DNA from 3 places in the Streptomyces sp. E11-3 genome. Region 3 is predicted to be linked to each of the others. Evidence: riboswitches for the same ligand, from Rfam matches in the RefSeq annotation. Region 3 holds a riboswitch; each other region holds the start of a gene.

Region 1 (3,267 bases), on a different contig from region 3:
AGGTCGATGTTCTCCTTGATCTTGTGCATCGGGACATGGCCCGGGCCCTCGATCATGGTCTGTACGTTGTGCCGCTTGGCGATCGTGTTGAGCTCGCCCAGCGTGCGCAGCTCGGCGAACTGCGCCTCGTCGTTGGCGTCCGCGATGCAGCCGGGCCGCAGGCCGTCGCCGAGCGAGTACGTCACGTCGTACGCGGCGAGGATCTCGCAGAGCTCCTCGAAGTGCTCGTAGAGGAAGCTCTCCTTGTGGTGCGCCAGGCACCAGGCCGCCATGATCGAGCCGCCGCGCGAGACGATGCCGGTCTTGCGGTTGGCGGTGAGCGGGACGTACGGCAGCCGCACACCCGCGTGCACGGTCATGTAGTCGACGCCCTGCTCGGCCTGCTCGATGACCGTGTCCTTGTAGATCTCCCAGGTCAGGTCCTCGGCGCGGCCGTCCACCTTCTCCAGCGCCTGGTAGAGCGGCACGGTGCCGATCGGGACGGGGGAGTTGCGCAGCACCCACTCGCGGGTGGTGTGGATGTTGCGGCCGGTGGAGAGGTCCATGACCGTGTCGGCGCCCCACTTGGTGGCCCAGGTCATCTTGTCCACCTCCTCCTCGATGGAGGAGGTGACCGCGGAGTTGCCGATGTTGGCGTTGACCTTCACCAGGAACCGCTTGCCGATGATCATCGGCTCGATCTCCGGGTGGTTGACGTTCGCCGGGATGACCGCCCGGCCCTGGGCGACCTCCTCGCGGACGATCTCCGGGTCGATGTTCTCGCGGATGCCGATGAACTCCATCTCGGGAGTGATCTCACCGCGGCGGGCGTACGCGAGCTGGGTCACGGCCTGGCCGTCCCGGCCGCGGCGCGGCTGGCGGGGGCGGCCGGGGAAGACCGCGTCCAGGTTCTTCAGGCCGCCGCGCGGCGAGGTGTGCTTGAGGCCGTCGTCCTCGGGGCGGGCGGGGCGGCCCGCGTACTCCTCGGTGTCGCCCCTGGCGATGATCCAGTTCTCCCGCAGCGGGGGCAGACCGCGGCGGACGTCGGTATCCGCGTTCGGATCGGTGTACGGCCCTGACGTGTCGTACAGGGTCACGGCCTTGCCGTTGGTGAGGTGCACTTGGCGGACCGGGACCTGCAGGTCAGGGCGGGAGCCCGTGACGTATGCCTTGTGCCAGCCGATGGACGTCCCGGCCTCCGTGTCGTTCGAGTTCACAGTCGCGTCCGTGTTCACGGTGGCGTCCGCGTTCTCGTTCGAGTTGGAGGCAGGCGTGCGAATGTCCGATGTGGTCATGAGACCTACTCCCTACGCCGGCATTACCCGGTAACAGGTTCGGCGGTCGACGCAGCGAGTTCCGTATGTCCCATACGGAGGTCAGCGCCCTCTCAGCCCGGTGCTCCGAGCTCCCGCGATTGCAAAGGTGCCCCCACGCTAGCGCCCCGTCGGCCACGCTGAACAGAGGGCCCCTGCCGTTCTTGCGATGATCGGTCGGTGACCTCCTCGCAGCAGCCGCCTCCCGAGCCCTCCGAACCGCCGCACCAGCACGGTCCCGGACGTGTCCCCGGGCACGCTCCCGACCACGGCCACGGGCACTCCCACAGCCATGGCCCGGCCGCCCCCGTTTCCCAGCATCTGCGCAAGGTGATCGCCGCTGTACTGATCCCCTTCGCCGCGGCGGTCGTCGTCGGTCTGGCAGTGTTCTGGCCGGGCGGCGCACCCGCGCACGAACGCACCGGGGTCGGTTTCGACCGCCAGACCCAGCAGGCCAAGGTGGTGAAGGTCGAGCAGGTCGACTGCAAGGACGTGAACGCCTCGCAGGTGCCGCCGACAGGTGATACCTCGACCCCGGAGGGGTCGTCCGCGCAGCAGCAGGCGACCGGCGACTGCGACCGGGCGACGGTCGAGGTGACCACCGGCAAGGACAAGGGCCGCACCTTCGTCGAGATCGTCCAGCCTGACCAGACGCGGAAGCTGAAGGAGGGCCAGGGGGTGGTGGTGGCGTACGCCCCCGACGCGCCCAGGGAACTGCAGTACTCGGTGACCGATGTGGACCGGCAGGTCCCGATGGTGCTGCTTGCCGCGATCTTCGCAGTGGTGGTGGTCCTGGTGGGGCGTATGCGCGGCCTGATGGCTCTGGTCTCGCTGGCCATCAGCTTCGCGGTGCTGACGCTGTTCATCCTGCCCGCGATCCTCCAGGGGTCGAATCCGCTGATGGTGGCGGTGATCGGGTCGAGCGCGATCATGCTGGCCGCGCTCTATCTGTGCCACGGTCTGACGGCCCGTACGTCGGTGGCGGTGCTCGGCACACTGATCTCGCTGGTGTTGATCGGACTGCTCGGCTCGGTGTTCATCGACTGGGCGGAGCTCTCTGGCAACACCGACGACAACACCGGGCTGATCCACGGGCTCTACCCGGACATCGACATGAGCGGCCTGCTGCTGGCCGGCGTCATCATCGGCTCGCTCGGTGTGCTCGACGATGTGACGGTCACCCAGACATCGGCGGTCTGGGAGCTGCACGCCGCCGATCCGACGATGGGGGCGCGGAAGCTGTACCGCGCGGGCCTCAGGATCGGCCGCGACCACATCGCCTCGGTGGTGAACACGCTGGTCCTCGCTTACGCGGGCGCGGCGCTGCCGCTGCTCCTGCTGTTCTCGATCGCACAGAGCAGTGTGGGCACGGTCGCGGGCAGCGAGCTGATCGCCGAGGAGATCGTGCGCACGCTGGTGGGTTCGATCGGCCTGGTCGCCTCGGTGCCGGTGACGACCGCGCTCGCGGCGCTGGTGGTCTCGGCCGACAAGGCCGGTGGTCCGGCGCCCGCCGCCGCGGGGCGGGCTCAGCCGCGTGGCGGGCGGGGTCGGCGTCGTAAGCGCTGAATCGTCCGGCGTAGGTGCTGAATCGTTCCGCGAGATCGAGGCGGCGCGGCGCAGCTCGCGTTCCGGCTCAGCTCACGCTCCGGCTCAGCCCGCGTTCCAGCTCAGCCCGCGTTCCGCTCCTGCGCCAGGATGCGGTCGAGTGCGTCGTCGAGGTGGCGTTCGAAGTCGGCGAGCGCCCGCTCCTGGCCCAGCGGAACCAGCTTGTCGGTCCGGTCCAGGAAGGCGATCAGCGGCGCGATTCCGGACCGGAACAGTGCCTGGTCCGCGCCGACCTGGAGCCGGATGACGGCATCGGCCAGGGGCTCGGGGCCGTCGGGCGCGATGCGCACATCGCCGTCGCCGCACGGCTCGTTGATCCCGTCGACCAGGAGTTCCCGGCTGAACGCCCAGGTCACGGGGGCGTCGCCGG
Region 2 (3,267 bases), on a different contig from region 3:
GACGGTCCGCAGCGGGTGCTCACCTTCCTGCTGCTGACCGTGGTCAGCGACACCGGTGCGTACGCGATCGGCTGGCGCTTCGGCAAGCACAAGCTGGCTCCGCGCATCAGCCCCGGCAAGACCCGTGAGGGGCTGCTCGGCGCGGTCTCCTTCGCGATGGCGGCCGGTGCGCTGTGCATGCAGTTCATGATCGACGACGGCACCTGGTGGCAGGGGCTGCTGCTCGGGCTCGCGGTCGCGGCCAGTGCGACGCTCGGTGACCTCGGGGAGTCGATGATCAAGCGGGACCTCGGCATCAAGGACATGGGGACCCTGCTGCCGGGCCACGGCGGCATCATGGACCGCCTGGACTCGCTGCTGCCGACGGCTCCGGTGGTGTGGCTGCTGATGGTGATCTTCGTAGGTTCTTGACCTGCGGTGCGTTCCTGTAGTTCTTGACCTGTGGTTATACGAAGCGGGGCCCGTTGTCCACAGGACGGCGGGCCCCACTTCGTACATCTGCGACACTGGATGAACCATGCCCAAGCCCGGAGAACTCACTTTCGTCGCGCCCCGCGGAGCCAAGAAGCCCCCGCGGCATATCGCCGACCTCACGCCCGCCGAGCGTAAGGAGGCTGTCGCTGCCGTCGGCGAGAAGCCCTTTCGCGCCAAGCAGCTCTCGCAGCACTACTTCGCGCGGTACGCGCACGACCCGGCCGAGTGGACCGACATCCCCGCGGCGTCGCGGGAGCGGCTTCGGGAAGCGCTGCTGCCCGACCTGATGTCGGTGGTGCGGCACATCAGCTGTGACAACGACACCACCCGCAAGACCCTGTGGAAGCTGCACGACGGCACGCTCGTCGAGTCCGTGCTGATGCGGTACCCGGACCGGGTCACCATGTGCATCTCCTCGCAGGCCGGCTGCGGGATGAACTGCCCGTTCTGCGCGACCGGGCAGGCGGGTCTCGACCGCAACCTGTCCACCGCCGAGATCGTGCACCAGATCGTGGACGGCATGCGCGCGCTCAGGGACGGCGAGGTCCCCGGCGGGCCCGCCCGGCTGTCGAACATCGTCTTCATGGGCATGGGCGAGCCGCTCGCCAACTACAACCGCGTCGTCGGCGCCATCCGCCGACTGACCGACCCCGAGCCGGACGGCCTGGGCATCACCCAGCGCGGCATCACCGTGTCCACGGTCGGTCTGGTCCCCGCGATGCTGCGGCTCGCCGACGAGGGCCTCAAGTGCCGCCTCGCGGTCTCGCTGCACGCACCCGACGATGAGCTGCGGGACACCCTCGTCCCGGTCAACACGCGCTGGCAGGTGCGGGAGGTACTCGACGCGGCCTGGGAGTACGCCGACAAGTCCGGGCGCCGGATCTCCATCGAGTACGCGCTGATCCGCGACATCAACGACCAGGCCTGGCGTGGTGACCGGCTCGGCCGCCTGCTCAAGGGCAAGCGGGTGCATGTGAACCTGATCCCGCTGAACCCGACACCGGGGTCGAAGTGGACGGCCTCCAGGCCGGAGGACGAGAAGGCCTTCGTCGAGGCGATCGCCGCCCACGGCGTGCCGGTCACCATCCGCGACACCCGCGGCCAGGAGATCGATGGAGCGTGCGGGCAGCTCGCCGCGGCCGAACGGTAGTCTGGCTCCGTACATCTTCATATTCCGACAGGGGAGCGCCACAGCGCTGAGAGTGCGGCACCGTCCAGGCCGCAGACCCTCTGAACCTTGCCCCGGTCATTCGGGGTAGGAAGTTCGGTCATCACCTCATGCTGTTGCGCCCTGCCCGAAAGCCAGCCAAGGCTTCGGGCAGGGCCGCGTCTCTTCCTGGTCACCCAGGAGGAATCCAGTGAGCACCATCAAGAAGGCCGCGGCGCTCGCCGTGGTCACCAGCCTCGGCCTGGTCACTCTCTCCGCGTGTGGGAGCGAGGACGGCGACTCCGGCTCGTCCCAGAGCGGCTCCAAGACCGTGACCCTGGTCAGCCACAGCTCCTTCGCCGCGTCCAAGGACGTACTCAAGGAGTTCGAGAAGGAGTCCGGCTACAAGGTCAAGGTCCTCAAGGGCGGCGACGCGGGCGAGGCCGTCAAGAAGGCCGTCCTGGTCAAGGGCAACCCGCAGGGCGACGTCTTCTTCGGCGTCGACAACACCCTGCTGTCCCTCGCGCTCGACAACGACCTCTTCACGCCGTACGAGGCCAAGGGCCTGGACCGCGTCCCCGATGAGCTCCAGCTCGACCGGGACAAGCACCGGGTCACGCCCATCGACACCGGCGAGATCTGCGTCAACTACGACAAGAAGTACTTCGCCGACAAGAAGCTGGCGCCGCCGAGCTCCTTCGACGACCTGGTTAAGCCGGAGTACAAGAACCTGCTGGTCACCGAGAACGCCGCGACCTCGTCGCCCGGCCTCGGCTTCCTGCTCGGCACCGCCGCCCAGTACGGCGAAGGGGGCACCTCCCGCTCGAGCGAAGCCGAGAGTGGGGGAGGCTGGCAGGACTACTGGAAGAAGCTGAAGGACAACGGCGTCAAGGTCGTCGACGGCTGGGACCAGGCGTACAACGAGGAGTTCTCCGGCTCCGCGGGCGGCAAGAAGGCCAACGGCGACCGGCCGCTGGTCGTCTCGTACGCCTCCAGCCCGCCGGCCGAGGTGTACTTCGCCGAGCCGCAGCCGAAGGAGGCGCCGACCGGGGTCGCGACCGGCACCTGCTTCCAGCAGACCGAGTTCGCGGGGCTGCTGGACGGCGCGAAGAACGAGGCGGGCGGCAAGGCCCTGCTGGACTTCCTGATCTCCAAGAAGTTCCAGGAGGACATGCCGCTGAACATGTTCGTGAACCCGGTCGTCAAGGACGCCGAGCTGCCCGAGGTGTTCACCGAGTTCGGCGCGAAGGCCGACGACCCGCAGACCATGGACCCCAAGAAGATCGCCGACAACCGTGAGGCCTGGACCAAGTCGTGGCAGTCGCTGGTCCTGAAGTAGAAGGAGAAGGAGAAGGAGACGAGCGCCGGACAGGGCCTTCGGCGGGCGACCGTACGAAGAGCACCCGGCGGGGGTGCGCGGCGCGGCTCGGCCTGATGGCCCTGCCCGTCGCGTTCTTCGCGGTCTTCTTCGCCTACCCGGTCACGGCGATCGTCTCGCGCGGCCTCAAGGCCGACGGGGTCTGGCACCTCGGCCGGTTCGCCGATGTGCTGGGGGACCCCGACATCCTCCAGGTCCTGTGGTTCACCACCTGGCAGGCGCTCGCCTCGACCGCGCTCACCCTGCTGATCGCCCTGCCGGGCGCGTA
Region 3 (3,267 bases):
GCCACACCAGGGTGTCCGCGTTGCCGTGGTGCCCGGCGTACTGGACAAAGCGGCCGAACTGCTCCGACCAGAAGTACGGCACGGGGTCGTAGACCTCGGGGGTCTCGCCGATGATGTTCGCCGCCACCGCGCGCGGGCCCTGCAACGCGTTGTCCCAGTGGTGCACGAGGAGCCGCTGACCGAACCGCGCCGAGGGGAACGAGGCGCAGTCGCCGACCGCGTACACATCGGGCGCCGAGGTGCGCAGGCGGTCGTCCGCGACGATCGCGCCGTCCGGCCCGACGGCGATCCCGGAGCCGCTGACCCAGTCGGTGGCGGGCCGGGCGCCGATGCCGACGACCACGGCGCCCGCGGCCAACCGGGTCCCGTCGTCCAGGACGACGGCACCGGGCTCGACCCGCGCCACGCGCGCGTGGGTACGCAGGGTGGCTCCGGACTCCGCGTACCAGTGGGCCATGGGGGCCGCGACCTCGGCGGGCAGCACCCCCGCGAGCGGCCGCTCGGCGGCCTCGACGACCGTGACCGCGCACCCCGCATCGCGGGCCGCCGTGGCGAACTCCGCGCCGATCCAGCCGGCGCCGACGACCACGATGTCGTGCTTCTCGGCGAGTACCGGGCGCAGCCGCTCCGCGTCGTCCAGGGTGCGCAGCAGATGGACCCCGGGCACCCCCTGCGCACCGGGCAGCCGCAGCGGCTCGGCCCCGGTGGCGATCACCAGGACGTCGTAGCCGACGGGCCCGTCGGCGGTGTCCAACTGGTGGGCGTCGGGGCGCACCCCGGTCACCTCGCGGCCCAGCCGCAGCTCCACCTCCAGCTGCTCGAAGTCCACGTCGAAGGCGGACCCCTCCGCCTCGCCGAGCAGCACGGCCTTGGACAGGGGCGGCCTGTCGTACGGCTGGTGCGGTTCGGCGCCGATCAGCGTGACCACCCCGGTGAAACCCTGCTCGCGTAGAGCCACGGCGGTCTGCACACCGGCCATCCCCGCGCCGACGATCACGACACGCTGCTCCTGCTGCCTCTGCTCGTTCACCCGATCACCATAAACAACTGACGGATCATCAGGAAGCGGAAGGGTCAGCGGCTCGGGAGGCGCCCGCCCCCGGCTCCCTTATCCCGTCGGAGCCGAAGGGCTAGGCTGGCCGCTGTAGACCACTCGCGGGAGCCCGGACGCACCGGGCTGAGAGGGAGGCTCAGGCGCCTCCGACCGTACGAACCTGATCCGGGTCATGCCGGCGAAGGGAGGGGCTGGACGCCCATGCACGCACGCACCACATCAGACGTCCTCGTCCTCGGGGGCGGCATCATCGGCCTGGTCACGGCCTGGCGGGCGGCCCAGCGGGGCCTGGACACCGCCGTCGTCGACCCGGAGCCGGGCGGCGGGGCCGCCCAGGTCGCGGCCGGGATGCTCGCCGCCGTCACCGAACTGCACTACGGCGAGCAGACGCTGCTCGGCCTCAACCTGGCCTCCGCGCGCCGCTATCCGGACTTCGCCGCCGAACTCGAAGAGGCCAGCGGCCAGGACCTCGGCTACCGCGCGTGCGGCACGCTGGCGGTCGCGCTGGACGCCGACGACCGTGCCCATCTGCGGGAGCTGCACGCCCTGCAGCAGCGTTCGGGCCTGGAGTCCGATTGGCTGTCGGGGCGCGAGTGCCGCCGTCTGGAGCCGATGCTCGCGCCGGGGGTACGCGGTGGTCTGCGGGTCGAGGGCGACCACCAGGTCGATCCGCGCCGGCTGGCCGACGCCCTGGTCACGGCGTGTGAACGGGCCGGGGTGCGATTCCACCGCGACTGGGCCGACCGGCTCACCGTCGCGGGCGACCGGGCCCGCGGGGCCGTCCTGGCGGACGGCACGGAGCTCGCCGCCGACCAGGTGGTCCTGGCCGCGGGGAGCCTCAGCGGCAAGCTCGCCGGGGTGCCCGCGGCCGTGCTGCCCCCGGTGCGTCCGGTCAAGGGCCAGGTCCTGCGGCTGACCGTGCCGTCGTCGTACGCCCCCTTCCTGAGCCGTACGGTCCGCGCCGTGGTCCGCGGCAGCCATGTCTACCTGGTGCCGCGCGAGAACGGTGAGCTGGTCATCGGCGCCACCAGCGAGGAACTGGGCTGGGACACCACGGTCACCGCGGGCGGTGTGTACGAGCTGCTGCGCGACGCGCACGAGCTGGTCCCCGGCCTCACCGAGCTCCCCCTCACCGAGACCCGCGCGGGTCTGCGCCCCGGATCCCCGGACAACGCGCCGCTCCTGGGGCCAACGGCGCTCCCCGGCCTGCAGCTGGCCACCGGACACCACCGCAACGGTGTCCTGCTGACCCCGATCACCGGTGAGGTCATGGCCCATGCCCTGACGACCGGTGAACTCCCCGAAGAGGCGCGCCCCTTCACGCCCCGGCGCTTCGGCATCCTTCAGGAGCAGCCCGCATGACCACGCACACCGACAACCCCGACAACGCCGACAACACCGGGCACGCCGGGCACGCCGGGCACGCCGGGGCGACCGTGCCCGTCTCCGTGAACGGCGCGCGCCGTGAGATCCCCGCGGGCAGCATGCTGGACACCCTGGTCGCGACGCTGACCACCGCCCCGTCCGGGGTGGCCGCGGCCGTCAACGAGACCGTCGTACCGCGCGGCGCGTGGCAGCGCACCGCACTGCGTGCGGGGGACCGCGTGGAAGTCCTCACCGCCGTCCAAGGAGGCTGATCCCCATGGCTGACGATCCCCTGGTCATCGGCGGTTCGAAGTTCTCGTCCCGGCTCATCATGGGCACCGGTGGCGCGCCCAGCCTTGAGGTGCTTGAGCGGTCCCTGATCGCGTCCGGCACCGAGCTCACCACGGTCGCGATGCGCCGCCTGGACCCGGAGGTGCAGGGCTCGGTGCTGTCCGTGCTGACACGGCTCGGCATCCAGGTGCTGCCGAACACGGCGGGCTGCTTCACCGCGGGCGAGGCCGTGCTGACCGCTCGGCTGGCCCGCGAGGCGCTCGGCACCGACCTGGTGAAGCTGGAGGTCATCGCCGACGAGCGCACTCTGCTGCCCGACCCCCTGGAGACGCTGGAGGCCGCGGAGACCCTGGTCGACGACGGCTTCACGGTCCTGCCGTACACCAACGACGACCCGGTGCTCGCGCGCAGACTCGAAGAGGCGGGCTGCGCCGCGATCATGCCCCTGGGGTCGCCGATCGGCTCGGGCCTCGGCATCCGCAACCCGCACAACTTCCAGCTGATCGTGGAGCACGCGCGCGTGCCGGTGATCCTGGACGCGGGGGCGGGCACGGCAT

What was found. A riboswitch is a leader RNA that binds a small molecule or an ion and turns the genes downstream of it on or off. The one in region 3 is predicted to bind thiamine pyrophosphate.
Region 1: another riboswitch for thiamine pyrophosphate. It lies ahead of thiC (phosphomethylpyrimidine synthase ThiC); the one in region 3 lies ahead of thiO (glycine oxidase ThiO).
Region 2: another riboswitch for thiamine pyrophosphate. It lies ahead of U9R90_RS08960 (thiamine ABC transporter substrate binding subunit); the one in region 3 lies ahead of thiO (glycine oxidase ThiO).

What each region holds. Positions count from the first base shown of each region.
Region 1 covers NZ_JAZGRL010000001.1:3,837,888-3,841,154, reverse strand. Annotated here, with positions in the region: gene thiC (phosphomethylpyrimidine synthase ThiC) at 1-1,274, opposite strand, end outside; TPP riboswitch at 1,267-1,401, opposite strand; gene U9R90_RS17680 (YibE/F family protein) at 1,473-2,858, shown strand; gene U9R90_RS17675 (SsgA family sporulation/cell division regulator) at 2,960-3,267, opposite strand, start outside.
Region 2 covers NZ_JAZGRL010000001.1:2,009,907-2,013,173, reverse strand. Annotated here, with positions in the region: gene U9R90_RS08970 (phosphatidate cytidylyltransferase) at 1-411, shown strand, start outside; gene rlmN (23S rRNA (adenine(2503)-C(2))-methyltransferase RlmN) at 518-1,624, shown strand; TPP riboswitch at 1,644-1,754, shown strand; gene U9R90_RS08960 (thiamine ABC transporter substrate binding subunit) at 1,833-2,960, shown strand; gene U9R90_RS08955 (ABC transporter permease) at 3,056-3,267, shown strand, end outside.
Region 3 covers NZ_JAZGRL010000002.1:1,444,833-1,448,099, forward strand. Annotated here, with positions in the region: gene U9R90_RS25615 (NAD(P)/FAD-dependent oxidoreductase) at 1-979, opposite strand, end outside; TPP riboswitch at 1,146-1,258, shown strand; gene thiO (glycine oxidase ThiO) at 1,256-2,416, shown strand; gene thiS (sulfur carrier protein ThiS) at 2,539-2,691, shown strand; gene U9R90_RS25630 (thiazole synthase) at 2,697-3,267, shown strand, end outside.